Regions from separate parts of the Streptomyces kurssanovii genome, predicted to be linked through region 1. Evidence: riboswitches for the same ligand, from Rfam matches in the RefSeq annotation. Region 1 holds a riboswitch; each other region holds the start of a gene.
The links. A riboswitch is a leader RNA that binds a small molecule or an ion and turns the genes downstream of it on or off. The one in region 1 is predicted to bind cyclic di-AMP.
Positions count from the first base shown of each region.

Region 2: another riboswitch for cyclic di-AMP. It lies ahead of AB0K36_RS01325 (C40 family peptidase); the one in region 1 lies ahead of AB0K36_RS06405 (M23 family metallopeptidase).
Region 3: another riboswitch for cyclic di-AMP. It lies ahead of AB0K36_RS27410 (C40 family peptidase); the one in region 1 lies ahead of AB0K36_RS06405 (M23 family metallopeptidase).
Region 4: another riboswitch for cyclic di-AMP. It lies ahead of AB0K36_RS10365 (M23 family metallopeptidase); the one in region 1 lies ahead of AB0K36_RS06405 (M23 family metallopeptidase).

Region 1 is NZ_JBFAQK010000005.1:111,978-116,032, forward strand. It holds gene AB0K36_RS06395 (M16 family metallopeptidase) at 1-217, shown strand, start outside; gene AB0K36_RS06400 (M16 family metallopeptidase) at 214-1,602, shown strand; cyclic di-AMP (ydaO/yuaA leader) riboswitch at 1,832-1,994, shown strand; gene AB0K36_RS06405 (M23 family metallopeptidase) at 2,008-2,802, shown strand; gene AB0K36_RS06410 (GntR family transcriptional regulator) at 3,029-3,706, shown strand; gene AB0K36_RS06415 (HPr family phosphocarrier protein) at 3,884-4,055, opposite strand, start outside.
Region 2 is NZ_JBFAQK010000001.1:269,047-273,101, reverse strand. It holds gene pcrA (DNA helicase PcrA) at 1-1,467, opposite strand, end outside; cyclic di-AMP (ydaO/yuaA leader) riboswitch at 1,709-1,871, shown strand; gene AB0K36_RS01325 (C40 family peptidase) at 1,874-3,040, shown strand; gene AB0K36_RS01320 (hypothetical protein) at 3,127-3,480, opposite strand; gene AB0K36_RS01315 (C40 family peptidase) at 3,826-4,055, shown strand, end outside.
Region 3 is NZ_JBFAQK010000053.1:16,832-20,886, reverse strand. It holds gene AB0K36_RS27425 (ATP-binding protein) at 22-453, shown strand; gene AB0K36_RS27420 (LysR family transcriptional regulator) at 517-1,461, opposite strand; gene AB0K36_RS27415 (LysE family translocator) at 1,545-2,174, shown strand; gene AB0K36_RS27410 (C40 family peptidase) at 2,211-2,687, opposite strand; cyclic di-AMP (ydaO/yuaA leader) riboswitch at 2,691-2,853, opposite strand; gene AB0K36_RS27405 (hypothetical protein) at 3,190-3,498, opposite strand; gene AB0K36_RS27400 (ATP-dependent Clp protease proteolytic subunit) at 3,506-4,055, opposite strand, start outside.
Region 4 is NZ_JBFAQK010000009.1:161,331-165,385, forward strand. It holds gene AB0K36_RS10360 (alpha-galactosidase) at 1-799, shown strand, start outside; cyclic di-AMP (ydaO/yuaA leader) riboswitch at 1,310-1,485, shown strand; gene AB0K36_RS10365 (M23 family metallopeptidase) at 1,488-2,405, shown strand; gene AB0K36_RS10370 (SGNH/GDSL hydrolase family protein) at 2,576-3,367, shown strand; gene AB0K36_RS10375 (STM4011 family radical SAM protein) at 3,480-4,055, opposite strand, start outside.

The DNA.
Region 1 (4,055 bases):
CGCCGACGAACTCTGCCGATACGCGGTGCTGTTCGGCGATCCGCAGCTGGCGCTCACCGCCGTCCAGCGGGTGCTCGACGTGACCGCGGAGGAGGTGCAGGCGGTCGCCAAGGCCCGGCTGCACCCGGAGAACAGGGCGGTGCTGGTCTACGAACCGGTCGCCGAAGAAGAGACCGACGCGGCCGACGGACACGAGCAGGAGGGGACGGACCAGTGAGCGACGCTGCCGTGACCATGGAGTTCCACCCGCAGCCGACCCCGGGCACCGCCCGGCCCTGGGCCTTCCCGGCCCCCGACCGCGGCACGCTGGACAACGGACTGACGGTGCTGCGCTGCCACCGTCCCGGCCAGCAGGTGGTGGCCGTCGAGATCTCGCTCGACGCCCCGCTGGACGCCGAGCCGGAGGGCCTCGACGGCGTCGCCACGATCATGGCGCGCGCCCTGTCGGAGGGCACCGACAAGCACTCCGCGGAGGAGTTCGCCGCGGAACTGGAGCGTTGCGGCGCCACCCTGGACGCGCACGCCGACCACCCCGGCGTCCGGGTCTCCCTCGAGGTGCCGGTCTCCCGGCTGCACAAGGCGCTCGGGCTGCTCTCCGAGGCGCTGATCGCACCCGCCTTCGAGGCCGGCGAGGTCGAGCGGCTGGTCCGCAACCGCCTGGACGAGATCCCGCACGAGACGGCGAACCCGGGCCGCCGGGCAGCCAAGCAGCTCTCCAAGGAGCTCTTCCCGGCCTCGCTGCGCGTCTCCCGGCCGCGCCAGGGCACGGAGGAGACGGTCGCGCGGATCGACGCGGCCGCCGTACGCGCCTTCTACGAGGCGCATGTGCGGCCCGCCACCGCCACCGCGGTGATCGTCGGCGACCTCACCGACATCGACCTGGACGCCGTCCTCGGCGACACGCTCGGGGCGTGGACGGGCGACAAGGCGGACCCGCGTCCGGTGCCCACGATCACCGCCGACGACACCGGCCGGGTGGTCATCGTCGACCGCCCCGGTGCGGTGCAGACACAGCTGCTCATCGGCCGCGTCGGCGGCGACCGCCACGACCGTGTCTGGCCCGCCCAGGTGCTCGGCACGTACTGCCTCGGCGGCACGCTGACCTCCCGCCTGGACCGGGTGCTGCGCGAGGAGAAGGGCTACACCTACGGTGTGCGCGCCTTCGGCCAGGTGCTGCGCTCCGCTCCGGACGGCTCCGGCGCCTCGATGCTCGCCATCAGCGGCTCCGTGGACACGCCCAACACCGGTCCGGCGCTCGAGGACCTGTGGAAGGTGCTTCGCACGCTCGCCGCCGAGGGGCTCACGGACGCCGAGCGGGACGTCGCCGTGCAGAACCTGGTGGGCGTCGCCCCGCTGAAGTACGAGACGGCGGCGTCCGTCGCGGCCACGCTGGCCGACCAGGTCGAGCAGCACCTCCCGGACGACTACCAGGCGCAGATGTACGTCCGGCTGGCGGAGACGGGCACCGTGGAGGCGACCGCGGCGGTCGTCAACGCCTTCCCGGTCGACCGGCTGGTGACCGTGCTCGTCGGCGACGCGTCGCAGATCGAGGAGCCGGTGAAGGCGCTCGGCATCGGTGAAGTGAGGGTTGTCACGGGCTGATACGGGAGCCGCCCGGCCCCGGCGACTCAAGAAACGAGCAATCCGCACGAACAGGACCCCGGCTTCGAATCGTTTGCCGGGGTCCTGCTCTATGTCCGATTTGCAGGCTTGAGTGCCTGTCTGCCCTGTGGCATGCGCTACAAAACGGGCTGTCTGTTTGGTGATTGACGAATGGGTTGCCTAGCGTCGGTCCGGCTGTCCGCCTGAAGATCGTCGCGCCCGCGGCATCGGGCAGCCATCGCCGAGTCCCCGTCAGGCGCGAGCCTGGGGAGCCGGGGACCCACGCAGTCCCTGGGGTGAATCGGCCGTCCTTCGCCCGTGCGGAGGGGGCCGTAGGAGACCTTCCTGCTCCGAACCCGTCAGCTAACCCGGTAGGCGAGAAGGAAGGAAAGGACCAGCCTCTTCATGGCGTTCACCCGTGCCACCGGGAAGCATCGTGCCCCGAGCCGCCTGACGCGCAGGAGCGCGAACCTGGCCGGCGTCGCCGCCCTCGCCACCACCGGCGTCATCGGAACCCTCGCCTCCCCGGCGCTCGCCGCTGACACCGAGGCCCCGTCCGTCGAGGACACCGGCCTCACCCAGATCGTCTCCATGGGGTCGCTCGCCGACGAGATAGCCGACCAGGCCGCCGCCCAGGAGAGGGAGGCCCAGGAGGCCGCCGCCAAGGCCAAGGCGCAGGCGAAGGCCGAGGCAGAGGCGAAGGCGGAGGCCAGGCGCAAGGCCGAGGCGCGTGCCAAGGAGGCCCGCGAGGCCAAGGAGCGCGCCGCCCGTGAGGCCGAGCGCAAGCGGCTGAACTCCTTCCGGCTCCCCATCGCCGGTTCGTACGTCACCACCGGCTACAAGACCGGCGGCGCCCTGTGGTCCTCCGGCAGCCACTCCGGCGTCGACTTCCGTGCCGCCTCCGGCAGTTCCGTCGTGTCCGTCGGTTCGGGCACCGTCGTCGAGGCCGGCTGGGGCGGCGCGTACGGCAACAACGTCGTCATCCGGATGAACGACGGCACGTACACCCAGTACGGCCACCTGTCGTCCATCAGCGTCTCCGTCGGCCAGCAGGTCACCCCGGGCCGGCAGATCGGCCTGTCCGGCTCGACCGGCAACTCGACCGGCCCGCACCTCCACTTCGAGGCCCGGACCACCGCCGAGTACGGCTCCGACATCGACCCGGTCGCCTACCTCCGCTCGCACGGCGTCAACGTCTGACCCTCGGCGCCCCGCGTCCCGCGCCTCAAGTCCGAAGGCCCCCGGCTCCCCGCCGGGGGCCTTCGGCGCATTCCACGGCGTTTCGCCCATTGAGTGATTACCGTCTCCGTCAAGAGACTTCCATGGTTTTCGTCCTGGCGTCGGAAAACCGCGTTGATTGCAATAGAGTCACGGGAACACGCGTCAATCGGCTGCGTTTCGCTCGGATCAATGCGGAGGTTCGGTCATGCGTATTCCCGCGCACTCGGTATGCACGGCGATCCGCGACGACATCGTCTCCGGGGTCTACGAGCGCGGCAGCCGGCTCACCGAGGAGCAGCTGGCCCGCCGCTACGGGGTCTCCCGCGTCCCGGTGCGCGAGGCGCTGCGCACCCTGGAGTCGGAGGGTTTCGTCGTGACCCGCCGGCACGCGGGCGCCTGTGTGGCGGAGCCGACGGAGCGGGAGGCCGCCGACCTCCTGGAGATCCGCATGCTGCTGGAGCCGCTGGGCGCGGCGCGCGCCGCGCAGCGCCGCACGGAAGCGCATCTGCGGGTGCTGCGCGGCCTGGTGAGACTCGGTCAGGAGCGGGCCCGCCGGGGGCAGGGCGAGGATCTGCGCTCGCTCGGCTCCTGGTTCCACGAGACACTCGCCCAGTCCTGCGACAGCCCCGGGCTGACCGCGCTGCTGACCCAGTTGCGGCACAAGATCGCCTGGATGTACTCGGTGGAGCAGCCGCTCGCCCCGGTCGAGTCGTGGGCGGAGCACGGTGCGATCGTCGACGCCGTGGCCCGCGGTGACGCGGAGCGTGCGCGCGCGCTGACGGCCGCGCACGCCGAGCGTGCCGCCGCGGCCCACCGGCTGCGCCGCACCGTACGGGTGAGGACTTCGCAACATGCCGTAAACACCACGAGCGGCCGGAATTAACAGAGGGCGTATACAAAAGAAGGCGTGATGGGGTCGGCCATTTCTCCGCATTCCTTTTCTGTCCGGGCCCGGAACGCGGAATGCGGAATACGGTCTTAAATGCAGAACCGCGGCGCTCCGGACCCGGAACGCCGCGGCTTTTCTGTGAATGGCGGCGGGCGACAGGGCCCGCCGGGCTCAGACGGTCTCGGGAAGCTCGTCGAGACCCTCGGCCACCAGCTTGGCCAGGCGGTCGAGCGCCGCCTCCGCGCCGTCCGCGTCGGAGGCGAGGACGATCTCCTCGCCACCCTGGGCGCCCAGGCCGAGCACAGCGAGCATCGAGGCCGCGTTGACCGGCTTGCCGTCGGTC
Region 2 (4,055 bases), on a different contig from region 1:
CGCGCGGTCGCCGATGCCGCGCTTGGGCACGTTCAGGATGCGGCGCAGCGGGACGTTGTCCTCGGGGTTGGCGAGTACCCGCAGGTAGGCCAGCACATCGCGGACCTCCTTGCGCTCGTAGAAGCGCACACCGCCGACGACCTTGTAGGGCAGGCCGACGCGGATGAAGATCTCCTCGAAGACACGCGACTGGGCGTTCGTGCGGTAGAAGACGGCGACGTCACCGGCCTTCGCCTCGCCCGCGTCCGTGAGCCGGTCGATCTCGTCGGCGACGAACTGGGCCTCGTCGTGCTCGGTGTCCGCGACATAGCCGGTGATCTGGGCGCCGGCGCCGGCGTTCGTCCACAGGTTCTTGGGGCGGCGGGACTCGTTGCGCTCGATGACGGCGTTGGCGGCGGAGAGGATCGTCTGGGTGGAGCGGTAGTTCTGCTCCAGCAGGATCGTCGTCGCGTCCGGGTAGTCCTCCTCGAACTGGAGGATGTTGCGGATGGTCGCACCGCGGAAGGCGTAGATCGACTGGTCGGCGTCACCGACGACGCACAGCTCCGCCGGCTCCAGGTCCTCGTACCCCTTGCCCACCAGCTCGCGCACGAGTGTGTACTGAGCGTGGTTGGTGTCCTGGTACTCGTCGACGAGGACGTGCCGGAAGCGGCGGCGGTAGTGCTCGGCGACGTCCGGGAAGGCCTGGAGCAGATGGACCGTCGTCATGATGATGTCGTCGAAGTCCAGGGCGTTGGCCTCGCGCAGCCGCGCCTGGTACATCCGGTACGCCTCGGCGAGCGTCTTCTCGAAACCGTCCTGAGCCTGGTCGGCGAAGGTCTCCTCGTCGATCAGCTCGTTCTTCAGGTTCGAGATCTTGGCGCTGAAGGACTTCGGCGGGAACTTCTTCGGGTCGAGGTCCAGATCGCGGCAGACGAGCGACATCAGGCGCTTCGAGTCCGCAGCGTCGTAGATCGAGAACGACGAGGTGAAGCCCAGCTTCTTGGACTCGCGGCGCAGGATGCGCACGCACGCGCTGTGGAAGGTCATGACCCACATCGCGTTGGCGCGTGGCCCCACCAGCTGCTCGACGCGTTCCTTCATCTCGCCGGCGGCCTTGTTGGTGAAGGTGATCGCCAGTATCTGGCCGGGGTGGACCCGGCGCGTGCCCAGCAGGTGGGCGATCCGGTGGGTGAGCACCCGGGTCTTGCCGGAGCCGGCGCCGGCCACGATGAGCAGCGGTGACCCTGTGTGCACGACGGCGGCGCGCTGCTGCTCGTTCAGCCCGTCGAGCAGGGCGGCGGGGTCCACGACGGGGCGCGGGGCGCCGTCGCGGTAGTACCCGTCGCGGGCCGGAGGCACGTCGAAGGCGCCCTGGAAGAGGTCGTCCGGAAGCTGCTCCGGAGCCGGGTCCTCGGGCGGCGGCGGGGGCCCGTCCGCGTCGGGCCGGAGGTCCGCCAGGAAGCTGTCGTCAAAGAGGCTGCTCATCGCTTAACGAGTCTAGGCGGCCGGACCGACAACCGTGGCCGCACCGGGACACCGGCGCACGCAACGGTATGTGACAGGGCGGATCCGCCGGGCGACCGACGGCCGGACCGGCGGCCCGCCGCCGAAAAAGGTCACGAAAATGTATCGGACATATCGAACATCAACCTTCACAGCAGACGCACGAGTTGGCTAGCGTGCTCGACCAGGCGGCCCGCACCCCTCCCGGCGAACCACGCCGAACGGGCGGCCTGCGCCGAATCCGGGCTTCTCCCGAGGGAGTTCGGAACCGGGGACCCACCAAGCACCACCGGGGTGAATCGGACCGTGCCCCCGCTCGGTCCGTAGGGCGTCTTCCGTTCGCCCGAACCCGACAGCTAACCCGGTAGGCGGTCCACGGAAGAAGGAGATGCCGGCCTTGGCGTCGCATCGCAAGCCCCGCAGCCGTACCGCAAAACCGTCCACCGCCGTCGGATTCACCACGGCCGCCCTCGCCGGTGTGACGCTGCTCTCCACACAGAGCGCCACCGCCGCGCCGTCCGACCCGAAGCCCAGCATCGAAGAGGTGCAGAAGAAGGTCGACGACCTCTACCGGCAGGCGGGCAGCGCGACGCAGGAGTTCAACAAGGCCAAGGAAGCCACGGCGGAGAAGCGCCAGGAGGTCGACCAGCTGCTCGACGAGGCCGCCAAGCGCACCGAGAAGCTGAACGAGTCCCGCCGCGCCCTCGGCAACTACGCGGCCGCGCAGTACCGCACCGGTTCCGTCACCCCCACCGCCGCGCTGATGTTCGCGGACAGCCCCCAGGCGTACTTCGACCAGACCCAGTTGATGGACCGGATGACGGACCAGCAGCGCAGGGCCGTCAGCGAGTACGAGACCGAGCGGGCCGCGGCCGCGAAGCAGCGCGCGGAGGCCACCAAGCGCCTCGAGTCCCTCACGGACTCCCAGGAGGCCCTGCGCACCAGCAAGCAGACGGTGCAGACCAAGCTCGCGGAGGCACGCGCCCTGCTCTCGGAGCTGACGGCCGAGGAGAAGGCGCGCCTCGCCGCGATCGAGCGGGAGAAGGAAGAGGAGGCGCGCCGCAAGGCCGAGGCCAAGGCGAAGGCGGAGGCAGCGGCCCGGGCGGAGGCCGAGCGGCAGCAGCAGGAGCGCGAGACCGCCCCCGACACGGGCACCACCGACCCGGGCACCGACACCGGCACCGGCACGGACGACGGCACCTACGCGGCCAAGGCGGACAAGGTCCTCGCGTTCGCCCGTGCCCAGATCGGCAAGCCGTACGTCTGGGGCGCGACGGGCCCGAGCTCGTACGACTGCTCCGGCCTCACCGCGGCCGCGTGGAAGGCGGCGGGGGTGGACCTGCCGCGCACCACCTGGGACCAGGTGAAGGTCGGCACCCGTGTCGAGACGGCCGACCTGCTCCCCGGTGACCTGGTCTTCTTCTACGACGACATCAGCCACGTCGGCATCTACATCGGCGACGGCAAGATGATCCACGCGCCCAAGCCGGGCACGAACGTCCGCGAGGAGTCCATCTACTACATGCCGATCTACGGCAGCGTCCGCCCCGCCTGAAGCCCCGCGGGAGCGACGCGAGGTGCCCCGGTGCACCGGTGCCCGGGCGGCCGAGCCGCCCGGGCACCGTCATGTCCGCGCGCGGGTCAGGTCCAGAGCGTGGCGATGAAGATGTTGGCCACGGTCAGGCCGCCCACCGCGCCGAAGAGCGCCTTGTCGACCTTCTCCTCGTCCCGCTTGACGTACACGAGGCCGAGGATCACGACCAGGACCGCCAGCTTGACGCCGATCTTGAGGTTGTCGACGGTCTGGTCGTCCGCCTGATTCAGACCCACCAGGGCCACACCCGTGACCAGCATGGTCAGCGCGCCGTGCAGCATCGCGGGGTTGAAGCGGGCGGTGCCCTCGCCCATCGCCTTCATCTGGGTCAGGAACCCGCCCAGCAACGAGGCGATACCGATGATGTGCAGTGCGACGAAGACATTGATGAGTACGTCCATGGCCCGGAGCCTAGCCCGGCCCATACCACCGTCCGCCGGGCAGGTGGCCCTGTCCGCCGCATCGGTCGGGGGACCGACGCGATGCGCGTCCGCGACGACGGCCGGCCGTTCATCAACGGTTGCCGGACGCCCATTTTCGGAGATTTACGGTCGTTGTGTCCCGCCCACCCCGGCGCGGTCCTAGCGTCCTGCCCCAGGTGGCCGACTCCCCGCGAGCCGTCGTACAGCCGGACGGCACTCGGCCGCCACCGCCGGAAGGTCCTGCGGCGGACCGCTTCCCCCCTGTGCGGCCCGCCGCCGGACGCGGTGCGGCGGCAGGGACGACGGAAGGACGTGGAAGCCCTCGTGGCAGCACACCGGGAACACCGAAAGCCCCGTGAGCGCCGGCTCGACGGACCGGCCGCCCGTACCGCGCTCTCCCTCGCCCTGGCAGGCGCGGCGGCCACGACCGCGTTCGACGGCACGGGACACGCGGAACCGGGCCTCACCCCGGCGCAGATCCAGGCCAGGGTCGACAGGCTGTACCAGGAGGCTGAGGTCGCCACCGAGAAGCACAACGGCGCCAGGGAACGGGC
Region 3 (4,055 bases), on a different contig from region 1:
TGGGAAAGGGACAGCGCCGCCATGGCAGACCACCAAGAAGCATCCGCCACTCTGCCGAGCGATCCGGCGTCGGTTTCCGCCGCCCGGAGATATGTCACGGACGTCCTGTGCGAATGGGGACTGGAGCCGGACGCCGAGACCGTCGACACCGTCAAGCTGATCGTCTCCGAGCTCGCCACCAACTCCGTACAGCACACGTTCGGCCAGTCCCCGACGTTCACGGTGGATCTGCGCCTCGAGCGCGACGAGCAGTTGTGCATCGGCGTCACCGACAGCCATCCGCGCTGGCCTCAGCGGCTGCCCGCCGCCGTCCGGCAGGACAACGGGCGCGGCATGGTCATCATCCGTACGCTCACCGCGGAGTACGGCGGCCGGCTGACCGTCACGCCCACGGAGGAGGGCGGAAAGACCGTCTGGATCGCACTGCCCTGGTCGGTCCCCGTGCAGAGCTGACCGCTCCGCCCGCCCGGAACCCGAGCTCCTGGCTCGAAGAGCCCCTGCCTCACAGCCCCCGGCTCACAGAGTCCCTGCCTCGTGGACGGACCGGGTCCTGCTGCCCGCCCTTGCGAACGCGCCCCGCATCAGCGCCCGCAGCGACCGCACGGCCGGACCCGACTCCTCGCCCCGGTGGGCCACCGAGATCGTCCTGCGGAAGGCCGCAGGTTCCAACTGCCGTACCCGCAAAGGTGTCGGGGCCATCGAGGCGACCATCTCCGGCACGACGGCCACCCCCAGTCCCGCGCTGACGAGCGCGCACACCAGGGCGTACCCCGGTGACTCGCAGACCACGGCCGGTGTGGCGCCGGCGCTCGCGAGTGCGCGTTCCACCCCCTTGCGCGGCGGATGCGACGGCGCGCTGCTGATCAGCGGCTGGCCCGCCAGCTCGCCCACGGGCAGCCGGCCGGAACCGCCCGCGAGTACATGCCCCGGAGCGGTCACGAGCACCAACTCCTCCACCAGGAGGGGTTCCACCACCACTCCCTGCGGCGTGGCGGCCGGCTCGGCCGGTTCATAGGCATGGGTCAGTGCCACATCGACCTCGCCCGTGGCCACGGCCGTGACCCCGCCGGGCGGCTTGTACTCCGCGACGGTGAGTTCCACGTCCGGATGCGCGCGGCGGAAGGCGCTCAGCACGGGTGGCAGCAGATGGATCCCGACCGTCGTGAACGTGCCGACCCGAAGGCGGCCGCCGGCCAGGCCGGTGAGCCCCGCCAGCTCATGGCGCGCCCGGTCCATCTCGTCCAGCACCCGGCGGGCGCGTTCCGCGAGCAGCTCGCCGGCCGCCGTCAGCCGTGCGCCGCGGTGCGAGCGCACGAGGAGAACGGCCCCGGCCTCGCGCTCCAGCTTGGCGATCTGCTGCGAGAGCGCCGGCGCCGTGTATCCGAGCCGGGCGGCGGCCCGGGTGATGGAACCGGCGTCCGCCACGGCGACGAGAGCCGCCAGCCGGATCGGGTCGTACATGCCACCCCTTAAGCGTTGCTTCAGGCCTCCCCGCAGAAAGTCCAAGTACACGTTAAGGCCCGGGCGCCTCCACGCTGGTACGCATGGACGGACAGCTGATCGCCTTCATCGGGGTCGCCGCGGGCATGGTCGCCATGCCCGGCGCCGACTTCACCGTCGTCGTACGCAACGCGGTCGCCTCACGCCGCGCCGGTGTCGCTTGCGCGGTGGGAGTGGCCGGCGGGCTGCTCGTCCACACGGCGCTGGCCGTGGCGGGGCTCGCCGCCGCTCTCGCCACGGTGCCCGTCCTCTACCGGACCCTGCAGACAGCGGGCGGTGCCTATGTGCTGTATCTCGGGGTCCGGTCGCTGCACGCCGCACTGCGCCCGCAGCCTGACCCGGCGGATCCGCGGAACGCGGCCCCGCACGGCGTCGGACGCGGACTGCGGCAGGGCTTCCTCACCAACGTCCTCAACCCGAAGGCGCCGGTGCTCTTCCTGAGTCTGCTCCCGCAGTTCGTTCCCGACGGCGCGGCCGTACTGCCGCGCACGCTGCTGCTCGCCGGCACGGTCGTGCTGCTGGCGCTGCTGTGGTTCCCGGCGGTGGCGCTGCTGGTCGACCGGCTCGGCCGGTGGCTGCGCCGGCCGCGGACCGCCCGCGCCGTCGAAGGCGTCTCGGGAGGCGCGCTGACCACGCTCGGCGCGGCCCTGCTGATCCGCTCGACGGCGCACTGACATCCGTCCAGGACCCCGGCGGGACCTGGCGGTACGTCAGCGCACGCGGCCGTACTTGACGCTCTTCGTCCAGATCTTGACCAGCCGGACCACGTCACCCGTCTTGGGCGAGTGCCAGATCTTCCCGTTCCCGGCGTAGAGCCCCACGTGGTAGACGACACCGCCGGCATGGAAGAACACCAGGTCACCGCGTTGCCGATGGGAAGCGGAGATGTGGCGGGTCCGGTTGTACTGCTGCTGGGCGGTGCGGGGCAGCTTCTTGCCCGCCTTCTTGTACGAATAGAGCGTCAGCCCCGAACAGTCGAAGCGGGACGGACCCGTGGCGCCGTACCGGTACGGCGAGCCCTTCTTCGAGGCGGCCACCTTGAGCGCCTTGCTCGCGTGGCTGCTGATCGCATGCGCTTCAGCAGCGCTGCCAGGGGTCAGAAGTGTGCCGCCGACGGCGGCGATCGTGAGTGCCGATACGGCGCCCGCCCGTGAGAACAGGTGCGGGAGATGCATCTGCGCGGTCATGCGCAACCCTTCGTCAGCCGCCTGTGAAGGGTGACCTGTCGGGTTCGGACGGCGAAGACGCCCGGCCGCCGCGGCGGCTTCACCCCAAGGCGTGGCCGGGATCGCCGGTCACGCCGTACTGCTGGGTCCTCCACTCCTGCCGATGCAATTCCGTCGACCAGACATCCGGCGCGGCGGCAGGATTCAGCGTCCGCCCGGACCGCCCCGTCGAGGTGGCGGGGGCTTGTCGTCCCACGGATCGTTACCCACCGATGTCCGATTTCCGAGCTGAAACGGCTTTTGTGAAGCTGATCACGACTGGACCTTTCGGGTGGGCAGGCCTGTCGGACCCCTTTTTCCTCGCTCCCGTCCCGTCCCGTACCAGCAGTTGAAGCGCCCGATTGCGCCAGATCGGTGGTCCCGCCGACGCAAGTCCGGGGCAGTGCGACAACTTGGGCCGAACTCCACCGAACGGGGTACGGGAGCCGCCGCGCCGTGTCGGCGGGCGGCACCGGAACGTCCGTCAACTCGTGGAAAGCGGCGGCATGGTCAGCCGATCGGTCCTGCGCTCGCCGTCGAGGACGCGCAGTGCCTCCGTCAGTGTGTGCGTGTACACCTCGCTCTCGCCCCGGATGTGCATGAGCGTCAGGGCGTCCTTGAGGGCGGCGGCTCGCCCGACGAGCGCCTGCGCGGCGCGCAGGGCTCCGTAGGTGTGGGTGGTGCGGGCGGGGTTGATCCTGCCGAGCAGGTCGACGACTTCGAGGTAGGTGTCGACGAACTCGGCCTCGGCGCGGGTCAGTGCCGGCAGCGGCGGCAGTTCGGGCGGCAGCATCCCGCGCTCACCTCCCCGTGCGTGGCACGGCCGAGAGCTTGCGGCTCGTGACGACATGGTCGATCAGGCCGTACTCCTGCGCCGCGGCGGCGTCGAAGATCTTGTCCCGCTCCAGGTCGCCCGCGATGCGGTCCGGGTCGTTGCCGGTGTGGCGCACCAGCATCGAGGCGAGTTGCTCGCGCAGTCGCAACAACTCGGCGGCGTGGATCTCCAGATCGGACGGCTGCCCGCGCAACGGCTCCTCGTACGCGGGCTGCTGCATCACGATCCGCGCGCCGGGCAGGGCCATGCGCTTGCCGGGAGCGCCCGCGGCGAGCAGGGCGACCGCCGTCGAGGCGGCCTGGCCGAGGCAGGTGGTCGCCACGTCGCACATGACGACCTGCATCGTGTCGTAGATGGCGGACATGGCGCTCAGCGACCCGCCCGGGGAGTTGATGTACAGACAGATGTCCTGGTCGGGAGCCTCGTACTCGAGGTGCAGGAGTTGCGCGATGACGTCGTTCGCCGCCGTGTCGTCGACGGCGGTCCCCAGGAAGACGATCCGCTCGGCCATCAGC
Region 4 (4,055 bases), on a different contig from region 1:
CCTGTGGCAGCAGCTCGACACACTGCTCTCGGGCACGCCCGTCGACTACGTGAAGTGGGACTTCAACCGCTGCTTCACCGATGCGGGCTGGCCCGGGGAGCCGTACCCGCAGAAGCTCTGGACCGAGCACGTCGAAGGCTTCTACGGCCTGCTGGACCGGCTGCGGGCGGCGCATCCCACGGTCGCCTTCGAGTCCTGCTCCGGTGGGGGCGGCAGGATCGATCTGGGGGTCCTCGCCCGCACCGACCAGGTGTGGACATCGGACAACACGGACCCGCTGGACCGGCTGGCCGTCCAGCACGGCTTCAGCCAGCTGCACCCGGCCCGGGTCATGGCGGCCTGGGTCACCGACAGCCCCAACGTCCAGCTCAACGGTCGCCGCAGCAGTCTGCGCTTCCGGTTCGTGAGCGCCATGGCCGGGGTGCTGGGCGTCGGGGGAGACCTCGCGGCATGGAGCGAGGCGGAGCTGGCAGAGGCACGCGACTGGGTCCGGCTCTACAAGGAGATCAGGCCGCTGGTCCAGCACGGCGAGCTGTACCGGCTGCGGGCCCCCGAGGGGGGTCTCAGCGCCGTGCAGTACGTACGGGGCGAGGAGACGGTGGTGCTCGCGCTGCTCCAGGCCCAGCGCTACGGCGAGCGGCCGCCGGCGCTCCGGCTGCGCGGCATCGAGGCGACGGCGGCCTACGTGTGCGTGGACACCGGAACGGTCCACCAGGGCGGGGTGCTGCTTCACCATGGAATTCACACCGGGCTGAAGGGCGATTTCGACGCCAAGGTGATCCGGCTACGGCGAATGTGATCACCGGCCTCAATTCGCCTTACCGGTAAGGGACCGGCGGGAATTGCGAAACGGGCCCGGCGGCCGACGGTGACGGAAACGGCGGCCGCGTGGAAGGCGAGGGGGAAGGAGACGGGAAGGAGCCCCTGGCCGGGCAGCTGGAAGTGACCGGTCTCACGGCTCTCGTCACCAGGCGGCGAAGTGGGGCAAGGGTGGCGGGATTTGATGGGCAAGTGCGGGACTAGATGTCTAAATGCTGCTTCTGTCCGAAATGGCGGGTTGCGCATAACGTGCCCCGTAACAAGGGGAGATGGGTTCCGGCTCGTGAGCAGCGTCATATCCGTGACGTTCCGTGGCCGGGGTGCTGAGGTGAATTCCGTTGCCGGCAAGGTGATTGGCCCTCTCTTGTCGACGGAGGGTGACCGGGAATCCGCAGGGGGCGGGGCTGCGGTCATTGATCGTGGAAAATCGCGGCTTGTCCCACGCTGCCCGACTCGCCTACGGTCACGCTCAATCCGGACGGACCGCCTAATCCTGCCGCCGCCCGGAATTCGAACCTATCCACGCGTGGCAGGAGCGGGGGACCCAGGTAGTACGCCGTATCCGGATAATCCGGACGGCTTGGGGTGAAGTCGCACCAAGTGCGCGACCGGGCATCTCCAGCCCGAACCCGACAGCTCACCTCGTAGGCGCCGGAGAGGAATGCGCCATGCCCGCGAAGGGTAAGCACCGCCGTCCCAAGACCAACCCGATCACCCGCGGCTTCGTCGTCGCCGGTACGGGTGGCGCCGCCATCGCGCTCCCGCTGTTCGGCGCCACCACGGCCAACGCCGCCCCGGCGGCGGCCCCGGCCGTGACGGAGAAGACCGCCGCTGCTCCGGCCTCCGCGCCTGCGGCCGCCCCGGCCGCCAAGAAGGCCCCGAAGGCGTACACGGTCGTCGCCGGGGACTACCTGTCGAAGATCGCCGAGGAGCAGGACGTCCGCGGAGGCTGGAAGCAGCTCTTCAACGACAACCGCCGTGTCATCGGTGCCGACCCGTCGCTGATCCACCCGGGTCTGGAGCTGACGATCGGCGCGAAGAACAAGGCGAAGAACGACCCGGAGCCCCGTTCCGAGTCGCAGACCCGCCCGTCGCGCGACGACTCGCGGTCCGCCGCGCCGGAGGCCGAGGCTCCGCAGGCGAAGGCTCCCGCCAAGGAGGCCGCGCCCGCTTCGTCCGGTTCCGGCTTCAGCGCCCCCGTGGACGCGGGCGTCACCACCCAGTACCGGGCCTCCGGTGCCATGTGGTCCAGCGGTTACCACACCGGTGTCGACTTCGCCGCCGCCTCCGGCAGCTCCGTCAAGGCCATCGGCGCGGGTACCGTCGTCTCCGCCGGCTGGGGTGGTGCGTACGGCAACGAGGTCGTCATCCAGCACACGGACGGCACCTACTCCCAGTACGCCCACCTCTCCTCGCTCGCCGTCTCCAGCGGCCAGTCGGTGACCGGTGGTCAGCAGATCGGGCTGTCCGGTTCGACCGGCAACTCCTCCGGTCCGCACCTGCACTTCGAGGTCCGCACCGGCCCCTCCTACGGTTCGGACATCGACCCGCTGGCCTACCTGCGCGAGCACGGCGTCTCCCTCTGAGCCGTCCCGCCGCACGCCGTTCGCCGGCAAGTCCCCGTTCCGCTTCAGGTGGAGCGGGGGCTTCCGCGTATTCCGGTGTGGCCGAAACGTGACGGGTGGTAAAGATCACGGCGCGTCAACCCCTCCTTACGGTCGCGTAGGTCACATCCATGCAGGAAAGATGTGCTCCCGTGGCAGACGATTCGAGAACAGAGAACAGTGGCGCATTCGGGTCGTACGCGGCGATCGGTGACAGCTTCACCGAGGGCGTGGGGGACCCGGGCCCCGACGGGAGATTCGTCGGATGGGCGGACCGGTTCGCCGTCCTGCTCGCCGACCGGATGCCGGAGCACTCCTTCCGGTACGCCAACCTCGCCGTGCGCGGCCGCCTCCTCGACCAGATCGTCGAGGAGCAGGTGCCGAGGGCACGCGAGCTCGCGCCGGACCTGGTGACCTTCTGCGCCGGCGGCAACGACATCATCCGGCCCGGCTCCGACCCCGACGACGTCGCGGAACGCTTCGAACGCGCGGTGGCCGACCTCGCCGGTTCCGTCGGCACCGTCATGGTGACCACCGGTTTCGACACCCGGGACGTGCCGGTCCTGCGGCATCTGCGCGGCAAGATCGCCACGTACACCGCCCACGTACGGGCCATCGCCGACCGGTACGACTGCCCCGTGCTGGACCTGTGGTCGCTCAAGTCCGTCCAGGACCGGCGTGCTTGGGACGCCGACCGGCTCCACCTGTCACCCGAGGGGCACACCAGGGTCGCGCTGCGCGCCGCACAGGTCCTCGGGATCGAGGTGCCCGCCGATCCCGATCAGCCGTGGCCGCCGCTGCCCCCGCGAGGGACGTTCGAGGTGCGCCGGGACGACATCCAGTGGGCACGCGAGTATCTGGTGCCCTGGATCGGGCGACGGCTCCGCGGCGAGAGCTCCGGTGATCATGTGGAGGCCAAGCGCCCCGACCTGCTGCCGCTCTGAGGTCCACGGCGACCCCGTACGGGTCGAACCGGCCGACTACTCCATGCTCCGCGCGGAGCGGCCCGGCGGCGCACCGATGTGGGTGCGGGGCGACGACATGGGCCCCGACCGGTCACCTGAACGGCCGGACCGGTCCTGGCCGAGGAGGGGCGGACGGGGACGCCGGGGGAGTCGGCGACGGGATCCGTTCGAGGACTCCGCCGGCGAAGACGTCGTACAGCGGCAGCGTCTCCAGGTGGACGTACCCGATGTGGCAGTCGCACACGGCGAGGGGGCAGGCCCGGGGGCGCAGTGCGCGGCGGTACGAGCCGTCGTAGAGATTGCCGAGCTCCGCGCGGACGAAGTGGCAGCGGCGCACGGTCCCCTCGCCGTCCACCGAGACGACGCTCTCGCCCGTGCGGCACGGCAGGCCCGCGGAACGGTGCGGGTGGCGGCTGTAGGGGAAGAGCGGATCCAGCTCCGTCCAGGCCTGTGCCTCCGCGTCGGAGAGCTCGTGTCCCTCGGGCGCGTTCACCCACAGATAGACATGGCCGGGCAGGTCGGCGCGGAGCCTGCGCGCCTCCTCGAGATGGCCGGGGAAGCCGACGATGCCCACGCTGAAACGGATCTCCCGCCGTATCAGATCCCGACATTTGCTGATGAACCGGTCATAAGGCGTCTGGCCGGGATGGTACGTGCACCACAGGGC